DNA from 2 places in the Vibrio rarus genome. Region 2 is predicted to be linked to the other one. Evidence: riboswitches for the same ligand, from Rfam matches in the RefSeq annotation. Region 2 holds a riboswitch; the other holds the start of a gene.

Region 1 (10,537 bases), on a different replicon from region 2:
GCATGTCTCTTCCTTAATGACATAAAAAATGGCCGTTAATCAAACTGCCATGGGACAAATTTATTGAGTAACTTATCGGTGATGAAATACAAGGTAACCGAGATAAGAGCCAGAATAAATAACGCGGCAAACATCTCATCGATCATCATTCGCGCATTGGCTTGTAGCATTAAATAGCCTAAACCGGCACTAGAGCCTACCCACTCCCCCACGACGGCGCCAATGGGTGCCACCACTACCGCGACACGAATCCCCGAAGCTAATGCCGGCATAGCTGCCGGTAATCTTACTTGGGTGAGTTGCTGCCAGCGGGTTGCTCCCATGGTTTTGCTCAGATCAAGATAGCCCTTGGGGGTATTTCTCAAACCGTCATAACAACAGGTAGTCACAGGGAAAAAGATGATCAATGCCGCCATCACCACTTTTGAGGTAATGCCATAGCCAAACCAAAGCATCAAAATAGGTGCAATAGCAAAAACAGGAATGGCTTGAGAAGCGATTAAAATGGGTAGTAACCAGCGGCGTAACGGCTCAAATAACAACATTTGCAGGGCAAACATCAGCCCCATGCTCAAACCAAGTAATAACCCTAAGACAATCTCTTGTGAGGTGACTATTGTGTGTTGGAGCAGGACATCGCTACGACTGCCAAGACGTGCAAATACCGAGATGGGCTCAGGCAAAATAAAGCTGGGTAAATCAAACACTGTTACGGCCCCTTGCCATACCCCTAGCACAACCAAACAAGAGATGAGCAACCGAATTACATGGGAGCCATTGGCCTTCATGCGGGCGGTAAATCCTTGTTGAGCCAGCACTTGATTAGTCATCTCGGCCTCCTAACTGCTCAATAATCTGCTGTTGAAGGGAAGCCATTTGCGCGTCAATCAGTCGCGGCGTAGCCCCCTGTGGAATGGGCACAGATTCAATGCCAATGGGCGTGTCTTGCATAAGATAAATATGGTCACTTAATCGAAGGGCTTCTTGAGGATCGTGGGTGATCAGTACCACGGTTTTATTTTCCAGCATTTTACACGCCAAATCTTGCAAGCGATAACGGGTCACCGCATCTAAAGCGGAAAACGGTTCGTCCATTAATACCACCGGCTTATCTTGCATCAAGGTGCGCGCCAGTGCCACTCTTTGCCTCATACCACCAGATAGCTGCCTAGGAGAAGCACTCTCTTGCCCTGCTAAGCCCAGTTGTTCAAGCAATGTCATCCCTTGCTCTCGGCGCTCTGCCAATTGTGGCCTACTCAGTTTTTTGTCACTGAATCGGTCACTAAAACAGACGTTATCGAGCACACTAAGCCATGGCATCAACAAATCTTGCTGGGCCATATAGGCAATAGAATCGGACAGTTGTTGTGGGAAACTGCTGTGGATCTGCCCTTGCCACTGTATGTCTTCTGGCAAAAGTCCTGCCAGCAAACGCAATAAGCTGGTTTTTCCACAGCCACTTTTACCAAGTACCGTGCTCCAACTTCCTTTGGCAAAACACAGATTCAGTTGTTTAAACAAAGGAGAAGTGGCATCCGAAAACTGTAAATAGCCGCTCTCAATAACGATGCCCTGAAACGATTTAGCACTCATCTGTTCAGGCAACCCTGTGTGAGACTCTCGCTGTTGCGATGGTAACATGGCCAATTTACTTACCGTTTAAAGCGTAAAAATGATGCACAGGACCATGACCATGACCCACACCTAATTCATCAGCGTGAGCAATAGCATTAGAAATATACGCTTTGCCCAAAGTCACAGACTCACTTAACGACCCCGTTTGCGCCATAAATGAGGCAATGGCCGATGACAAAGTGCACCCTGTGCCGTGAGTATTTTGCGTATTCACGCGCGGCACCGTAAAGGTTTGCACATTGTCTGGGGTAATCAATAAGTCCGTGCTACTTGCTTCCCCCTCTAAATGGCCCCCTTTAAGAAGTACAGCTTGGCAATCTAATGCGCGTAAATCTTCTATCATGGCGTTCATTTGTGATTCTGTTGTGGGTAAGGCTTGACCAAGCAGGGTCGCCGCTTCAGGTAAGTTAGGAGTGATCACATCGGCCAAAGGGAGCAATTGCGTTTTAAGCGTTTCAATAGCGGATTGTTGCAGTAATAAATCACCACTGGTGGCGACCATTACAGGGTCTACAACCAAATAGCGAGGCTGATACTGCTTAAGCTTGTTAACGACAGCGTGAATGAGGGAGGCTTCTGCTAACATGCCCACTTTTACCGCAACCACATCAAGATCGCTAAATACCGCATCAAGTTGCTGCTCAATAAATTCAGCAGGAATGGGCAAAATGCCACTCACGCCTTGGGTGTTTTGCGCCGTTAAAGCAGTAATGACAGAGCAAGCATAGCTTCCAGTGGCTGAAATGGCCTTGATATCCGCTTGAATACCCGCACCACCACCGCTATCAGAGCCAGCAATAGTTAATACAATGGGAGTTTTTTTTGATTGTGACACAGACACTTCCTTTTCGCTCGACGAACGAAACCAATGCCTATCAGCCAACACAAGGAGGACATGTAGAGCGATTAGTTCCCTACGTCAGCACTAACTGAATCAGGTTCAACGGGTTCACTATTGTGATCTCAGCCTATTGGCTCCCCGACTAATACGATTGAGCGATACTAACAGAGTCAATATATTGTTGAAACTAAAAATCACCACCAAACAGAAATTACTGCTCGCATACACAAAAACTCACATTATTCACAGTAAAGGACCCATGTTAATGTTGCTTCATAGCGTCCAGCAGGTGCGCGACTTTTAGCCATGTTGACTCTTAATCTCACCTCCAGATACCCATCTTGGGTAAACGCTTGGGGACTGAGTTCGACCCCACGCTGCCAGTAATCGATATCTCCAGTAAAACGTTCGTCACCATCTACTTGGATTTGTAGCCAATGATTCGCTACCTCATTCGTCCCACTCATCATTTCAATTCTTTTCAGTCTCAGAAACACCCGCCGCCTGTGTTTATCCACGTTTAATTTGACCTGCGAGGCGCTACCATCAAAATGGGCACCAAAAACGATATCCCCTAAGTCTCTGATGGTTTCCAGATGACATTGGTTGTTTTTGTGCTTATTTACATCATGCTGATTGTGCTGCAACGCTCTCATATTTAATTCATGATGAGCGCTCACTGAAAACGTACCCATGAAAAATAACAAACAAACTAATAGATACTTCATTTAATTAACCATAACTCGAACCATGAAATCATTCACCGCTTTACTCGTAATGTTGGTACTGGTTAAGGTTTTATTACTCTGGGTTTGTACGCGGTACTGTGAGCTAATAATAATATCCTTATCATCATAGAAGTAATTAATCACAATATCGCAACTCACCACTTGTGGGTGATTATCCTCAACTAAGGTTCTGGTGTAATTTAATCGACTTGATATATCAATCAAATCTACTTTACTCCAATTAATCAACTCTGAATCTGAAATAGCATCAAATATACGTCGCTCATGATATTTTGCACCTTGATGGCAATACTTATCTAAATACTTTACCTGCTCAGTATCCATCCCCATTTGGGCATTATTTTGTTGTGGTTCTATATTTGAATTTGCTATCACTGACGTAGAAAAGCCTAACAGTATTAAATGAATCCAACGCAACATTAGCACCTCTAAAAAAGGCAGTTGACTAAAAATCAACTGCCAGATTGTTACTGAATTTTTGCAGCATCACCATGACAATGCAGTCGCCATGTCACTTCAACCGTATTTTGACCATCGGGTAGGTACTGAGAAGTACGCGCCCATACACTAACGGTTTCATCTTCCGCAAAACTTATCTGCACACGCTCTTTGTCCCAATCAGAAGCGGACTTCTCACTAGGATCAATACCCGCGCCATCAAGTTTAAAATACAACAGGTCATCATTAACTCCATTGGAGGTGTCCAGCTTATGAAACTCAAGATCAACGCTGGCATATTGGTTATTATTAATCATAAGATCCGCCGATGAACCATTGTCATAATTATCCCCTATAGCCAAAGTACCTTCATTTTGAGAAGACACACCGCACTCACCTTCTACCTCTACAGAAAATTTCGTGGTGGCATCACTGTGATCACCATTATCAGCCGCTATCGCCAGTGTGCTCAAAGGGATAGCGCAGCTTGCTGCTATGTAAAGCAGGTGTTTTTTGTTCAACATATAGTTACTCCGAAAATGTTGTATTGGTCTGTTTGGTTTTTAAGAGACGGTATTTCTCCGCCTGAATTTGCAGTAACTTGAGCTCATGCTCTGCCTCAGCTAACTCTTCCTCTCGACTGCGCTGACGTAATTCATATTCATACAAGCGAGTACAGTCGACCCTATCTTCTCCACCAAATTGAATGGTTACTGCGGCGTATATCCCTGCCTCATCCTGGTTTTGGTGATAATAGTTGTCGTAATAATTGTCACTGTCTTCATTGCCCTGTGCTCCATAGGTACCCACCTGAAAGGTTTTTCCGGTAGATACCGCCTGCTCGCACGAGGCCCCTGATTCGGTACGAATGCGATCGGTGCCCGACGGGTTCGATAAACTAGGAATAGGATTAGCCAATGCACTGCTACAAAGAAGGATGCCAGCCAACCCTATATAGTGTTTCATCACCATCACATTCTCCTAAATTTAAGGTGCGTACATACCTCATACTTATTAGCACTGCCAGTATCCATTAATGTACACACTTGCTTTTTTGTTGTTTGACTGGCTGGGGTATTCACCGAGATATCTAGCTTAATATCTTGATTAGCCTGTAATGTAATTTTATTAGGGAATTTTTTATCATCTATACTTAAATAAAAATCCGCTGTTTTATGATAACGATTAACTAAAATAAAACTCACATGGGCTTTATCTGAATACGTTTGAAAATCTGTTTCCTTCCATTTATGTACATTGGCCATAGCTGGCATGGCAATGCCAATACAACAAATAACAACAGCAGCAAAGCACTGTTTTTTCATGTTAACCCCCATTTGTTAAACAGAAATAATATGGTCAGGCAATTAATACGCATCACTTACATTAAAATAAAACGTTCCCCGTACATGGTATGCAAGGATTATCATTTCTAGTTTAAACATTAGTTATTACTATTAATTTTCATGGAGCTACTTTATTTTTTATCCGCGTAAATAAACAATGATTTACATAAATAGCTGATATTCATTTAGGTAATAGTGAGGTTTGCTACGCCGAAAAGCCATTGTCTGCTGTGCTGTAACGTGTTAGAACTCGTGCATCATTTTTCATACTCAATCCCTATGACTCAACACCACTCTTTTAAGCAATTGGTCCACTCACGACGTTCCGTGCGCAAATACGATCAAACCACAGATTTTAATCATGATATTATAAAGAACGCTTTGCATCTGACCCTGCTAAGCCCCAATAGCAGTAACATGCAATTATGGGAGTTTCATCGTGTCATTAATCAGCAGAAAAGAGAGCAGTTAGCCAGATTGTGTATGGGGCAAAACGCGGCCACTACCGCTAATGAGTTGGTTGTCTTCGTTACCACACCGGATAAATGGCAACAACGTGCTGCAATGAATGCGGCGCAAATCCGAGAAAATTTTGCTCACCGCAGCATTGATGGCATAGCCAAACGCGCCACAAAATATTATGAAAAACTCATTCCCTTCATCTACAGTAATGACCCTTGGGGGATCAAAGGGTGTATACGCAAACTATTGGTCACCTGTTTAGGACTAAAAAAGCCTATGTTTCGTGAAGTCACTAAACAAGATCTTAGGGTTTGCCTGCACAAAAGTACCTCACTCGCGGCTATGACATTTATGATGGCCATTCGCGATCAGGGTTACGACACTTGTCCAATGGAGGGTTTTGACTCTGTACGGAGTAAAAAACTGCTTGGTTTAGGTAAAAATGATGAAATCACTATGATAATCAGTGTCGGCAAGCGTACCGATGAGGGCATTTATGGAGAGCGTCATCGAGTACCCGCCACAGAAGTTATTTTTACACACTAAAAATTCCCGTGTATCAAACTTGATAAACTTATTGATTTTGTTGCATATTTGCCTATCTTTAACCTAATAAATAAAGATAGGCAAATGGATGAGAATTACAGATCTAAACTCACTGCACGTGTTCTTGACGTTAATGCAAACGCACTCAACGCAGCGGGCCGCCAAGAAGCTCGGACGCTCGCAATCCTATGTGTCTAAAGTGCTTGCCCAACTTCGCGATGAGTTGGACGACCCACTCTTTACGCGCAGTGCCGAAGGGCTCGCCCCAACCTCGTATGCGCTTAGCATTCAACCTAAATTACACACAGCCCTTGAACAACTCTCCCACTCTTTAGAGCCAGAACAATTTTCACCCAAAAATGTTGATCGCATTGTTTTACACATACTTGAGCCTATGTTGATTCGGTTTGGTAAACGTATTATTGAAAATATCCGACAACAAACCGATGCCATTATAGAAATGCGCAACTGGAATAAATTATCTGAAAGCATGATTTTAGATGAAGAAGTGGATATGGGGATTCATATATTAAGTGATAAACCGCAAACGTTATCGCAAAAGAAACTGTATAACGGCTGTGGCATTGTGATGGGCAATACACAAGGAGAATACATCAAGTACATTGCCTCCGGGGTGAACGATTATGAAAATAGATTTCAAAGGGCACTTCCTGATGTAGAGGCGACCCTTTTTGTCGATAACTATATGTTAATGAAAGAGTTAATGGATATTGCTTACACCATGCGTCATGAAGCGTATCAAGCGGACTCGGATATCCCTGACCTTGGTATTGATACCGCCACAGTACAAAAAGCATCGAAACGAAAATCGCCCAAAAACATTTGGCTTGTCAAGCTGATAGAAAAGTGTGTGTCTGAGGAATTAAAAGCCAACACCACGGCATAATGGGCAAAGCCCAATCAACAGACTGGGCTATGTCATGTTGGCAATAACGGAATTTACATTGCCGATAAATACGCTTTATACGCTTTTAAGCGAACGGTAGCCGCGCCAATAATATCCATAAACCCTAGCATTGAGTGAGGTTTATCAGCAGAAACCCAGCCCGACCCCGTTGAACCAATGGGGATGTTATATCCTTGCGGTTCATTAAATTCGATGACGATAGTTCGACCATGGTTATTGGTGTTATTTCCCACATGCTGCCTAACATGCTGGCTACCTTGGCGCACTTGAACTTGGGCCTCACCAGTACCTGTGGTGATGCTGTGTACGCGTCCTCTAAAAATTTCTCCTGGATAGGCATCCACATAAAACTCGGCAAACTGACCAATTTTAATCCCGCGATAACTTTGCTCTGGAATGCGCATTTCCACAAACTTCTTATCTGTGGCATATAAATGCATATTACCGGTACGTGTTCCACTCGTGACATTCGTAATAGAGAGTTGCCCGTCAAACGGTGCGCGCACTTCACGGCGGTCATTTTGCCATTGTGCAGTGGCCATTTGCGCCTCTATATTCATTATTTGTGCATGAGCGGCGGCAATTTTAGCTTCTGCTGTTTCAATGCGCGTTCGAATATCGTCACGCTCCGACTCTTGTGCAAAATCTTTCAGTGTTTCTAAACGCACTAATGTACGTTGATCATTGGTTTGTTGATGCCTCAATGACAAGATCTCCGCTTCACTGGCCTTCTTTTGCGCCACTAAACTGTCGATTTGCGATTCTGTATCTTCTGAACGCAAGGTATAAATCAAATCACCTTTTTTCACCATCTGGTTATGGGTGACGTACACTTGATCCACTTCTTGACCGAACAAGGGACTCAATACTGCGTGAGGCGCTTTGACTGTGGTGCTATCGGTTAGATCCGCAGGAGACCAAAAACGATGAGCCACAAACAGGGATGCAGCAATAAGGCCCCCTGTGCAAACCATAATCGTGGCATTTTTTAAGCTCCATTTAACTACGCCCAATTTTACTAATATCCAGCAAATAAGGATGTAAGGTAGCATTATCTCTTTCATGACTTATTCCTCAGTTGACTTGGGTTTATTGTGAGTCAGACCATTGCCAATCACTTTAGAGACTGATTGACCAATAACATCCCAACGGGTAAAGGCGATGATAATGGCCAGCACCCACCAAGTTTTATCTATAAATAAGCCACATAACGATAAAGCAAACACAATTTGAGTATGCGCGCTCGACATTTTTGATGCCTTGTGTACTGCCACTTCGTGCAGTTGCCACAGTAGATACAACACATAAATCACAACAGAGAATGTGACAAAAAATATAAAGCCCATAAAAACTTCAGAATCGAGCAAAGTGATGATCGTAGAATGCCCATTACTGAAGTATTCGGCCGGTAAATCCGTTCCATGAATACTGCCCATATAGGACAACGCAATAGACGCACCTGCAATGATGCTAAATACAATAACGGCCTTTAACAGGTATGAGAGAAGTAAAATGATGCTCCTAGCAATAAATTTCCTTTTGCCATCATTGGCAGTAGGTAAAGAGGCAACAGACATTCGTTTTCGCTTCTAGTGATGGGTTCGCAAGAGATCATAATGTAATAGCGGTGCGGTTTGGGAATATGCGTTATTCCTAAACATTAACACGATCGGCACCGGTCACTCGGTGTTTGTGGAAGATCTTACAATGGTGGATTACCCATGTATTTATGGGGTTTTAATCACAGTAATTAAGTGCTCAGAAGTAGCGCAGGAAAAGCACTTGAGAACACGGCGATATTTTTTATAAGTACTTGTTCTACATTGAAAAATTGCAACACCGTTATCAAGTATTTTAACAAGCTAGAATGATCCGTTAATTTTGAGATTGGTCTCATTAATTTAAGTACAAAAAAGCCCTCTTTAAAAGAGGGCTAATAGAGATGGAAGTTGCATCAATAATGATGGTTAACTGCCAAAGCAGACTCTAATTAGTGAGTCACTTTTAACTTATAGAACGTCGCTTGTGCGTAGTCATCTGCTTTACCAGATTTATTTTGGTTGTATACACCCGCTTTGAAGAACATGTATTGACCGCCTTCACCGTAACCACTCTTAGACATATCGACTGTTTTCACGATATCTTTTTTGCCATCGCGTTTTAACGTTACAGTCAGTAGATCGCCTTTCACATTGATGCTGTAGCTAAACTTCTCGTTAAGAGCGATACCATCAGTAGGTTCAACCGCTTTCGCATCTTGATGCCAGTAGTTTGGTAGTGAATCACCAATCATGTTATGCCAAGTTTCGTCACCAAAACCTTTACGTGGTTCGTGAGCAAAGTAAATTGAACCGGTTTTATTTTGTGGCAATTTACGGTAGTACAAACGAATAGGTTCGTTGTTGTTAGCGTGAATTTGACCAATGATCACACGACCCACCTGCCAGTTTTCACCCGTAGTTGTTACGTGGTTAACGGCAAGAGTTGCTTCTAATGTTCCGTCAACACCGCCTGCGGCTTTTTGATCGGCTTTTGGCGCACTAGAGAATACCCAGTTGTTGCCGCCAACACCTTTGGTTTTGAACGACGTATCACCACGACGCATCATCTCACGTAGTTCAGAACGTGTGTAGTGAGTGTTTTTAGATGTTTTCGCACCAGAAATTGGCGCATTAAATACCATGCCACCGTCTTTATCTAGGTAGAAGAATTTTGAATCAGAATAGCCACTGGATAATTCTTTCTCTTTTATTTGATCTGATTTACCGTTGCCATCAGAATCAACAGGAACACTGATACTCCAACCTAGCAGATCAAAGCTATCTGACGGAGCTTTAGTGGCCGCATGCGCGCCGGCACTCATAGTTAAAGCCGTCACCAAAGTAGCAATAGCACCGAGAGCCAGTTTCTTGCTTTTCTTTGTAGTGCTTAATGTCTTAAAGTTCATCATTATCTTTACACTCTTTGTCGTATTGTATTACTAAAGATATTAGCCTCATTTCCTCGCAGTCGTCACCTTTAAACTGTGATCTAGATCGTACTTTTTATAATGAAATACAAAAATAACTGATAGTATATTCATCAATTCTATTGTTTTTCTTGTAAAGAATAATCCGTTAATATGCTCACTTGAATATTTATGCATGAATATTCTTATACTTTGTTGTGGGCAATTATGCAGGACAAATCATACAAACTGCGAAAAAACGTTTATAGTATGCCTACACCAAAATTACTTGCTAAAGGCCATTAATGACTTCTGCTAATACTCCTTCTATTTCACGCGATCCTGCTGAGCGTTTTAACCTATTTTTCAAAACCGCCGTCACTCATAAAACTATCTGGTTACTCATTGATGAGCATGGCAGTGTCATGCTAAATACTGAAGATGAAGATTGTGTACCGGTATGGCCAACAAAAGAGCACGCTTTGCAATGGGCGACGGGTGAGTGGGAAGGATTTACGGCAGAGCCTATCTCTATAGCGAAATGGAAAAGTCGCTGGACCCATGGATTGGAAGACGATGAGTTATCATTGGTGGTGTTTCCCGATCAAGAAGGAGAAGGCATTGTGCTATTTCCTGATGAGTTTG
Region 2 (10,537 bases):
TACCACCCTTGTAGTGTTGATGTTCTAACTTAGACCCCTAATCGGGGTTGAGGACAGTGCCTGGTGGGTAGTTTGACTGGGGCGGTCTCCTCCCAAAGAGTAACGGAGGAGCACGAAGGTGGGCTAAACACGGTTGGACATCGTGTGGTTAGTGCAATGGCATAAGCCCGCTTGACTGCGAGAATGACAATTCGAGCAGGTGCGAAAGCAGGTCATAGTGATCCGGTGGTTCTGAATGGAAGGGCCATCGCTCAACGGATAAAAGGTACTCCGGGGATAACAGGCTGATACCGCCCAAGAGTTCATATCGACGGCGGTGTTTGGCACCTCGATGTCGGCTCATCACATCCTGGGGCTGAAGTCGGTCCCAAGGGTATGGCTGTTCGCCATTTAAAGTGGTACGCGAGCTGGGTTTAGAACGTCGTGAGACAGTTCGGTCCCTATCTGCCGTGGGCGTTGGAAGATTGAAGGGGGCTGCTCCTAGTACGAGAGGACCGGAGTGGACGAACCTCTGGTGTTCGGGTTGTCATGCCAATGGCATTGCCCGGTAGCTAAGTTCGGAATCGATAAGCGCTGAAAGCATCTAAGCGCGAAGCGAGCCCTGAGATGAGTCTTCCCTGGCACTTTAAGTGTCCTAAAGGGTTGTTCGAGACTAGAACGTTGATAGGCAGGGTGTGTAAGTGCTGCGAGGCATTGAGCTAACCTGTACTAATTGCCCGTGAGGCTTAACCATACAACACCCAAGGGGTTTTGATGGACTCAAAGAAAGAACAGATTGAATGTGTATACGAACTTTTAAATAACAGTTTTCCGAATTTTAAATATCTGCTTAGCGTAGCGCTAATGCTTAAGTTCAAGGCAGCTTGTGAGGCTTGAGAAGGAATTTACTGATGTAAATGACTGAACAAACGAGCAAGGTAACGCCGAAATTATGCATTAGAGCAAGCGGATATAACAGATTTGCTTGGCGACCATAGCGTTGTGGACCCACCTGATTCCATGCCGAACTCAGAAGTGAAACACAATAGCGCCGATGGTAGTGTGGGGCTTCCCCATGTGAGAGTAGGACATCGCCAGGCTTTAATTAAGTTTTTAGATTTTATATCTAAAGACAAAAACTGGATAAGGCAATCGTAAGACCTTAACTAGTAACAATTTGTGGAGAGATGGCTGAGTGGTCGAAAGCACCGGTCTTGAAAACCGGCAACCGTTAATAGCGGTTCTAGGGTTCAAATCCCTATCTCTCCGCCACATTTAAGCCCCTGATTTATCAGGGGCTTTTTTTGTTTATAAACTAATAAATCACTTCAAATCCAATGAGGTGAGTCAATTGTATCTTTATAAATATCTCAATTCGCTGTTGTACACTTGAATCGGTACCCCAAAATATTTCATTCGCTTAGTTTTTTCTTTAGTTTGCTCACAAAGCGGAGCATAAGAAAAATACACGATAATAAGGCGAATATTTTATTCTACAATCGTGAACTTCAATGCGGCTATCAAGTGTTTTAACAAGCTAGACTGATCAGTGATTTACTCTGCGGTAAAAATGATGGCAACATGTACCAAAGACACGTTTGATAGCGCCTAGAAGATGATCTCAGCGACTTTAAACAAAAAGTCGATATAGCACATATCTCACTACTGCTCCTTGCTATGACGTTGCGCCTGAGTAAGGTAAATACAAACAGTTAAAGAGTCGATGCCTCAATCCTTTTTCGTATCCTAGCTTTAATACCATTCTGCCTAAAAATATGATCTAATTATATCATTCGAATATAGCTCACTTAACCGATATGAATGACTTAAGAAATACTGACTTTAAATCACTTGCCCGTAAACAAAAGTCGAATCAAATGAAGATGCGTTTACTTGCACTTTCTCACATACAAGATGGTCACTCACGAACACAAACTGCCAAGTTTCTTAAAGTGAGCCGAACAAGTGTTAATAAGTGGGTCGCCACTTTTCTTGAGCAAGGATTTGAAGGTCTAAAAGATAAACCTAGAACAGGTCGACGTTCTTATCTTTCATCTGCGCAAAAGCAGCAGTTATCCATATTTATTAATGAAAATTCCGTCAAACCATCAGGTGGTCGCCTGACTGGCATGGATGTCCGTAGTTATATCGAAGATCATTTTGGCAAAACGTATCACCTTGATTCCGTCTATGTACTACTGAAAAAGCTCGGCTTTTCATGGATAACCTCACGCTCAAAGCATCCTAAGCAATCCAAGCAAACCCAAGAAGATTTTAAAAAAATTCCAAATCGAAACGATCTTTAAGATCCCCGGCCATGTTGCTTTGAATACTGTCGATGTTTGGTTTCAAGACGAAGCTCGATTTGGTCAACAGAACACAACGACCAAATTATGGGCGACGAAAGGAACAAGGCCAGAAGCCATCCAGCAAAAACAATTTGAATACAGTTACCTATTTGGTTCCGTATGCCCTAGTCGAGGGATTGGTGAAGCTCTCGTTGTTCCGTGTGCCAATAAAGAAGTCATGCAATTGCATCTAGAGCAAGTCTCGAAAGCAACGTTATCTGGCAGGCACGCGTTAGTGGTTATGGATGGTGCAGGGTGGCACACGGAAGAGTTAGCAGACAATTTAGAGAATGTTTCGATTCTCAAAATTCCACCATATGCACCAGAGTTGAACCCTATAGAGCAAGTGTGGAGTTGGATGAGGCAGCATCACTTGGCGAATAAAACATTTACTGGTTTCAATGACATCGTAGATTGCGTAAGTAAGGCATGGAATGACTTCTTAGCCCTACCAGAACGAGTTACAAACATGTGCACAAGACAGTGGATTAATCTGACCAACTAATTAAGCAGAATGGTATAAATGCGTATTTCGGTGATTGCGATCAGCGGGGAAATGACTGATCGGAATGCTCCGAAATATGCACTTTAAAAAGTGTCTACATCTGTAATTAATCCAGTAAGTGTCGGAATATCCATGATTGCGCTTGGTATGAAATATCAAGCTTAATAGTCTTGCTGTAGGGGGCAAAAGAGGGGCGCACTAGGTTCTTTGATCAATATAGCTTTCAGTTTTAAAGAACAGTGATCACTAGTCAGTGGGTTCCGTTAATATGACGGGCTTTTTGGTAATTCTGATGTGCAGATTCTATCGCTAGTAGGGTAGGCTGTAGTCGAGATTTAGTTACTAAAGTCAGCACTTCAAACCCAATTGTCAACGCCAGTTTTATCGACGTTATCGCCGAAGTAAATCCGCACTCTAGCCAACAAGATGGTTACGCAAATTATCATCCATGCACTATTTTTCTACCTATCCGCAAACTGTTGCTATTTTCTGCAATCTAAACTTTTGCACTATATCGGATGCATATGTTTGCTATGCTATTGATCAACATCACATATAATCACCAATAAGTGACAGGTGTAACTTTTTAAATGTGAACTACTTTCTGAGGAGATAGATAGGAATGGGACAGCTAGCAACGTTGGGTTTTATTGCAATAGGTGGCGCTTTTGGTGCCTGCTCACGTTATTTAATATCAGAGCTTTGCATAATTCTTTTAGGTAGGGGATTTCCATATGGTACTTTAACCGTCAATATTGCTGGTTCATTCATTATGGGAACACTGATCGCTTTGTTTGAAAATGAGGCTATTGCGGTTGACCCATGGCGCCAAATTATTGGCTTAGGTTTTTTAGGTGCCCTAACGACGTTTTCTACCTTCTCTATGGATAATGTTCTGATGTTCCAACAAGGTGATTATTGGAAAGCAGGCTTGAATATTATGCTCAACGTTATTTTCAGTATTTCTGCTGCAATGATAGGTTTTCATTTAGTATTCAAAAATTAAGCTTGTTTACTTTGTTCTTTTTGTAGTTTCTATATAATAGGCCTGCTTGTCGGAGTGCTGAAGTGTTTATCACAAGATGCTGAGACCGTGAATACGGAATCCGTGGAACCTGATACAGGATAATACCTGCGAAGGAAACAAGGTGGTCAATCCTATTTGGTAGTGAATCGTCTTTTTCAGTACCGCTACCATCAATCTATCCGGCAAGCTGTGTTTTTTACAGAAGGATAGGGCGATGGAATCCCCACACAATAGTTTTATTCAATTCCCAACTGCCATTCAAGCTTTTCCATGTGCGATGAAAAGTGTTAGAGAAAAAGCGCAGTTCGCAGGCTTTTCGGGTGTGACTCCTGAGGTTGTCGAAAGTGACAAATTCTCAGTGGCTATGCAGCAACAGCGGTTTTACTTTTCAATAAAGCAAGACGGTCACAGTCATATTCAAATAGATATTAGCAATAACGATAATGCCCTGTTTGCCTCTATAACCCTCTCATCATCACAAGGTAAGGACGTAGTTCAGCTTTCTGATGGCCGCATTTTTGAGTGGCATTACAGGGCTTCTGATTACAATCAGTCGGATGAATCGTATATGGCTTGGCTACTTACATCTATCTCTTTGGGCTTCACTATTGAAGACTCGGCGCTGTTATCCCGAAGTGCTTTACATGTTTCATGTGAAACGTGGCCGAGCCAAATCAATTATTTTCCGCGATTATCCAATAAGCAAGTTCAAGTTATAGAACGAAAACCATCGCAGTGTTTTGGCTTATACCCTGTAGTTGATACGGTTGAGTTGGTTGAAGAGTTGATCACTAGCGGGGTTAAAATTCTGCAATTGAGGGTAAAAGATAAATCTCCTTCTGAAGTGGCAGAGGATGTAAAACGTGCCATAGAGCTTGGTCGTCAATATGCGGTGGATATAGTTATTAATGACTATTGGCAACTGGCTATTGAACATCAAGCATCATGCATTCACCTTGGTCAAGAAGATCTTGCCGCAATTGAAGATAGCAGTTTATTGAGTAGTGATATTGGCTTAGGTATATCAACTCATGGCTATTTCGAGATCATTAATGCTCTGCAATACAAGCCATCTTATTTAGCTCTTGGGCATATATTCCCCACCACTACTAAAGATATGCCGTCTTCTCCTCAGGGTCTTATCAAGCTTAACTTGTATCAAAAGTTAATTGCATCCATAGGCAAGCAGCGAGGGTTTACATTACCTAGCGTGGCCATTGGTGGGATAGATATGTCTCGTGCTCCACAGGTAATAAAAACTGGAGTAACGAGCGTTGCAGTGGTTAGGGCGGTGACGTTAGCCACAAATAAGGCCGAGGTAGTGCAGCAGTTTCAAAACTTGTTCAATGCCGAAAAGCATGAGGCTATTGATGTTAACCGATAAAGAGTTTATTCGTTATCAGCGACAAATAATGCTGCCAGAAATTGCAGAGGTGGGGCAAAAGTCCTTAATAGAATCCAGTGTATTAATCATTGGTTGTGGTGGCCTGGGTTGTGCTGTGGCCATGCAACTTGCCGGTGCTGGGGTGGGCAAACTGGTGCTGTGCGATGATGACGTATTAGAGGAAAGTAACCTACATCGTCAGCTTAGTTATCGAGAGAGCGATCTTGGGCAGCCCAAAAGTGAAGCTCTAGCTAAACACGTTCGCCAGTTAAATTCTATGGTGAGTGTGCGCAGTGTTAATCGCCGAATGAAATTCGATAGCTTAATGCTTGAGGCAAGCATGGCCGACTTAGTGGTTGACTGTACTGATAACTTTGCCACTCGCCAGCAGATCAATAAAGCCTGTCTAGCAAAGAAAACCCCACTAGTGTCTGGAGCAGCAATTGGCTGGGATGGGCAATTGGTGTATTTCGACTACCAAGATAATGGTCCTTGCTACCATTGCTTATACCCTTTTACAGAGGACAGTGAAGGGGGTAAATGCAGTGAATCTGGAGTAATGGGGCCGAATGTCAATATGATCGCTAGCCTCCAATCCATGTATGCCATACAGGCATTGGTGAAACCAGAAATGATTCAAGCGGGTCAATTAATGGTTTTTGATGGGCGCACATTAACACAACATAAGTTTGATATTGCCAAAGATGATGCGTGCAATATTTGCAAAAAGGGAAGTAAATCATGACGGATATATCAGTAATCATTAACGACAAACAGGCCATGGTGAAAGCCAGTAGCTCCATAGTCGATGTATTAGAAAGTCAGGGTTTACCCTCACAGGGATGTGCCATTGCACTAAATAATAAAGTGATTGCAAAATCAAAGTGGAACACTATTCAAATGCAAAAAGGTGACACCCTTTCTGTATTTCGCGCTATAGCAGGAGGCTAATTATGTTGAAAATTGCAGATAAAACATTTAATTCAAGATTGTTCACGGGGACGGGTAAGTATGCCAATAACCAACTGATGGCCTCGTCGATTGCAGCGTCAGAGTCTGAATTGGTGACTATGGCGCTTAAGCGCGTGGATGTATTTGATAAGCAAGACGATATCTTAAGCTCTTTAAATGAGTTAGGTGTAAATTTGTTACCTAATACTTCGGGAGCTAAAACAGCGCAAGATGCAATTTTTGCCGCTCATTTAGCAAGGGAGGCCTTGAATACAAATTGGCTGAAACTTGAGATACACCCGGATCCGAAATATTTAATGCCCGATCCTATCGAGACGTTAAAGGCCGCCGAACAACTGGTGAAAGATGGATTTATTGTGCTTCCATATTGTCATGCCGATCCCGTTTTGTGTAAGCGTTTAGAGGAAGTAGGTTGTGCTGCCGTCATGCCGTTAGGTGCTCCTATTGGTACTAATAAAGGTTTAGTGTCGTTAGATTTTTTGCAGATTATTATTGAGCAAGCAAATGTACCTGTCATTGTGGATGCGGGTATTGGGGCGCCTTCCCATGCGGCTTTAGCTATGGAAATGGGTGCTGATGCTGTATTGGTCAATACCGCTATGGCCACAGCAGGGGATCCTATTGCAGTTGGTCGTGCGTTTAAATTGGCGGTAGAGGCGGGCAGAATGGCTTACAAATCTGGCCTAGGTGCACAGCAAACTAAGGCGATAGCTTCTAGCCCAATGACCGCATTTTTAGACTCAAACTATGAGGCTAAGTTATGAGTTTTGTCGATGTATTCAAATCTACTGATTGGAGTGATAGTTACTTATCTATTATGTCTAAGACGGCCATGGACGTAGAGCGAGCATTAGGTAAAACCCATTTAGATCTTGAAGACTTTAAAGCTTTAATTTCTCCGGCCGCTGAAGCCTATTTAGAAACGATGGCGCAACTGTCTTATCAGAAAACTAGACAACGATTTGGTGCCACTGTTGGATTATATGTACCTTTGTATCTCTCTAACCTGTGTGCTAATGACTGCACTTATTGTGGTTTTTCCATGAACAATCGTATTAAGCGCAAGATATTAAATGCTGATGAAATTGATTTAGAGATTAATGCACTCAAAGCCATGAAGTTTGATAGCGTACTGCTGGTAACGGGGGAGCATCAAAGAAAAGTGGGTATGGACTATTTTCGACAAGTTCTGCCACAAATTAAGAAGCAGTTTAATTATTTAGCGATGGAAGTTCAGCCTTTAGAAGAGCAGCAATACGTGGAACTGAAAACCTTAGGCATGGATGCGGTCATGGTTTATCAAGAGACTTATAACCCATCCACATACGCTGAGCATCATTTAAAAGGATCGAAAAAAGACTTCTATTATCGCCTTGATACCCCCGATCGTTTAGCGAGAGCTGGGGTAGATAAGATTGGCATTGGCGCGCTTATTGGTTTGGATAATTGGCGTGTGGATAGCTTCTTTGTGGCGACCCATTTGGATTACTTAGAGAGAACGTATTGGAAGTCTCGCTATAGTATTTCTTTACCAAGGCTTAGACCTTGTGAGGGTGGGGTTCAGCCTAAGTCAGTGCTTAATGATAAACAAATGGTGCAATTAATTTGCGCGTATCGCTTATTCAATCAACATGTGGATATTTCATTATCCACTAGAGAATCAGCCTCATTCCGAGATAACATTTTACCTTTGGGGATCACTACCGTATCCGCTGCCTCTAAGACCCAACCAGGTGGTTACGCAAATGAAGTAGAAGAACTTGAACAGTTTGAAATCTCCGATGAGCGTTCCGCTTTAGAGGTAGAAGCGGCAATTCGTCAGCGTGGGTTAGAACCGGTATGGCGCGATTGGACTTCCATATACTCAGGTTAGTGTTTCACGTGAAACGTAAAAGGCCCTCAACAAATGTTGAGGGCCTTTTTACTAGATGGGTACACAGTTATAGTTTAAATTGCGCTTGTGGCTTGTTGTAACCATTGCTTAGTTTCGCCATCCACCAATGGGGCAAGATCGTCCCATACTTTTTGATGATAGGTATTAAGCCATTCAATTTCTTGATTAGATAATAGCGATAATTCAATATTACGCTTATCAATTGGACAACGAGTTAGAGACTCAAATCCAAGAACCGAAAAATCACCTTCAGTTTCAATTTCCACCACAATCTCTAGGTTTTCGATGCGAATACCAAACTCGTCGGTTCGGTAGTAACCCGGCTCGTTTGAGATAACCATGCCCGCTTCTAATGCTGTGCTGCAATAAGACTTGGCAATGTATTGAGGTCCTTCATGGACACTTAAAAAATGGCCTACGCCATGACCTGTGCCATGATCGTAATCGAAACCATTACTCCATAAATGCTGACGGGCAAGAATATCAAGCTGATTACCACAGGTACCTTTAGGGAAGCGAGCTTGAGCTAGGCCGATGTGTCCTTTTAGCACAAGAGTAAATTGCTTTTTCATTTCCTCAGTGGGGTGACCAATGGCGATAGTACGAGTGATGTCCGTTGTGCCATCTGGATATTGGCCGCCGGAATCGACTAAGTACATAGAGTTGATAGAAACGGTACCCGGTGTAGGTTCGTTGTTGTGATTGTAATGACACATAGCCGCATTATGCGCAGCGGCAGAGATAGTATCGAAGCTGAGATCCGCAAGGGAGGTATCTTCACGTCGGAAACTTTCTAACTTATCGGAGAGTTGAGCTTCATTTAAAAACTGGCCTTGTGAATTTTGCTCATCAAACCAAGATAAGAATTTCACCATAGCGACGCCATCACGAATATGGCAGTTCTTCATGCCTAAAGCTTCAACATCATTTTTAACCGCTTTAGGTAGTAGACAAGGATCGGCGATAGGCAAAACTTCTGCGCCTACTTGGTTTAGGGTTAAGCCAAACCATGCATTGCTAGTGGCTGGATCCAAAATGACTTTTTTGTTAGTCAGTTTGCTTAAGCGATCTTTGAGTTGCTCTGGAGAGTAAACGGTAACACCAGAACCTACATGCTCGTTGAAAGCAGCAGGAACACGGTCTGCATCAATAAAGAACTCAACATCACTATTGTCGTGAATAATGGCATGAGAGAGGGCGACGGGTAGTCGAGAAATGTCGCTACCACGGACATTTAACAGCCAGCAAATGGAGTCTAGGGCAGTCAGTACTGCGCTACTGGCTTTTTGTTGTTTAAGTAGTGATGCGATTTGTGTACGTTTTTGTTGGCTTGCAACGCCTACCCATTGCTTGTCCATTAGGCGCAGGCTTGATAACGCAACAGCAGGTCGACCAGTCCAAAGCTCGTCTACAGGATTATTGTCCACATAAACTAGCTCATAATCGTCAGCTAATTTTTCCTTCGCCGCATTTAACCAACGTCCAGAGTGCATTTTTGGGTCGATACCCACTTTGCTGCCTTTGGCCAAATTATCTTGAATCCATGAGATAGGTGGATTTTGGATGAGATGTTGGTAAGAGTAAATTTCTGATGGTGTTTGTTTGGTAACTTGCACAGTATAACGGCCATCAATAAAAATAGCGGCGTCTTTTGTTGAAATTACCGCTGCGCCAGCCGAGCCAGTAAAAGCGGTAAGCCAGCACAGGCGTTCGTTATGTTCGGGGATATACTCGCCAAGGAATTCATCTTCGTGAGGTACAATAAAGGCGTCTAGTTGTTTTGCTTCTAGCCAGTTACGAAAGTCGGTAACTCGCTTATTAATCTGAGAGGGCATAATATCTCCTTATTTTATTATTTGTATTATGCTGATGGCGATTAAGCTACCCTTTTTACGGATGGTGTGCAATTTTATCGTTCTGAAATGTATATAAGATAAGCAATTGAAAATAGTTCTAGTTTAGGTAAAAAGAGTATATTCTATGGACTGGCAATATTTAGTCCTACCGTGAATTTTGGTTTCTCCAAAATGTGATAAATTCTTATATTTAAGTGAAATAATAATGGCATTAACGACTTACGAATTGGCTCGACGATTAGAACAACTTGAAGAGTCTCCAGAAAAAGTAATGTACGGTAAATTACTTGTTGAACTTGGCAACCAAAGTGAAGAAAGAATTCAAAGTGCAGCAAAACAGTTACCACTGCACACTCTTAAAGATATCGTGTACCAGTTTCAAAGAGTGATCGAATCAAGAAAAGGTGAGCAGGTTGATTTGCTGGCAAAAGAGTTAATTGAAGAGGGTATCTCTGTAGAAGAGCTAAAAGCGTTTCTAAATAAGTAAGCTCCATTATAGGAGCTTACTATAGTGTCGCTATATAAGCTTTTTATGCATGATGTAATCCACTGAGATCAATCCTGCTCCCCAA

Evidence for each region. Region 2 has a riboswitch for thiamine pyrophosphate ahead of thiE (thiamine phosphate synthase). Riboswitches for the same ligand answer to the same signal wherever they lie in the genome.
Region 1: it holds a riboswitch for thiamine pyrophosphate, as region 2 does, so the genes downstream of both, thiD (bifunctional hydroxymethylpyrimidine kinase/phosphomethylpyrimidine kinase) here and thiE (thiamine phosphate synthase) in region 2, are expected to answer to the same signal.

The regions. Positions count from the first base shown of each region.
Region 1 covers NZ_AP024901.1:404,902-415,438, forward strand. Annotated here, with positions in the region: gene OCU56_RS14895 (ABC transporter permease) at 36-788, opposite strand; gene OCU56_RS14900 (ABC transporter ATP-binding protein) at 823-1,593, opposite strand; gene thiD (bifunctional hydroxymethylpyrimidine kinase/phosphomethylpyrimidine kinase) at 1,649-2,470, opposite strand; TPP riboswitch at 2,530-2,627, opposite strand; gene OCU56_RS14910 (hypothetical protein) at 2,716-3,204, opposite strand; gene OCU56_RS14915 (hypothetical protein) at 3,205-3,645, opposite strand; gene OCU56_RS14920 (hypothetical protein) at 3,693-4,187, opposite strand; gene OCU56_RS14925 (hypothetical protein) at 4,192-4,635, opposite strand; gene OCU56_RS14930 (hypothetical protein) at 4,635-4,988, opposite strand; gene OCU56_RS14935 (nitroreductase family protein) at 5,289-6,017, shown strand; gene OCU56_RS14940 (LysR family transcriptional regulator) at 6,106-6,924, shown strand; gene OCU56_RS14945 (HlyD family secretion protein) at 6,978-8,009, opposite strand; gene OCU56_RS14950 (magnesium transporter) at 8,013-8,522, opposite strand; gene OCU56_RS14955 (polysaccharide lyase family 7 protein) at 8,936-9,895, opposite strand; gene OCU56_RS14960 (DUF2750 domain-containing protein) at 10,198-10,537, shown strand, end outside.
Region 2 covers NZ_AP024900.1:2,775,639-2,786,175, reverse strand. Annotated here, with positions in the region: rRNA gene OCU56_RS12735 (23S ribosomal RNA) at 1-733, shown strand, start outside; rRNA gene rrf (5S ribosomal RNA) at 964-1,079, shown strand; tRNA gene OCU56_RS12725 (tRNA-Ser) at 1,161-1,251, shown strand; one part of gene OCU56_RS12720 (IS630 family transposase) at 1,797-2,255, shown strand; one part of gene OCU56_RS12720 (IS630 family transposase) at 2,257-2,832, shown strand; gene crcB (fluoride efflux transporter CrcB) at 3,455-3,838, shown strand; TPP riboswitch at 3,879-3,992, shown strand; gene thiE (thiamine phosphate synthase) at 4,074-5,243, shown strand; gene OCU56_RS12705 (HesA/MoeB/ThiF family protein) at 5,230-5,988, shown strand; gene thiS (sulfur carrier protein ThiS) at 5,985-6,194, shown strand; gene OCU56_RS12695 (thiazole synthase) at 6,197-6,979, shown strand; gene thiH (2-iminoacetate synthase ThiH) at 6,976-8,088, shown strand; gene OCU56_RS12685 (aminopeptidase P family protein) at 8,163-9,944, opposite strand; gene tsrA (H-NS-like global regulator TsrA) at 10,171-10,452, shown strand; gene OCU56_RS12675 (DoxX family protein) at 10,483-10,537, opposite strand, start outside.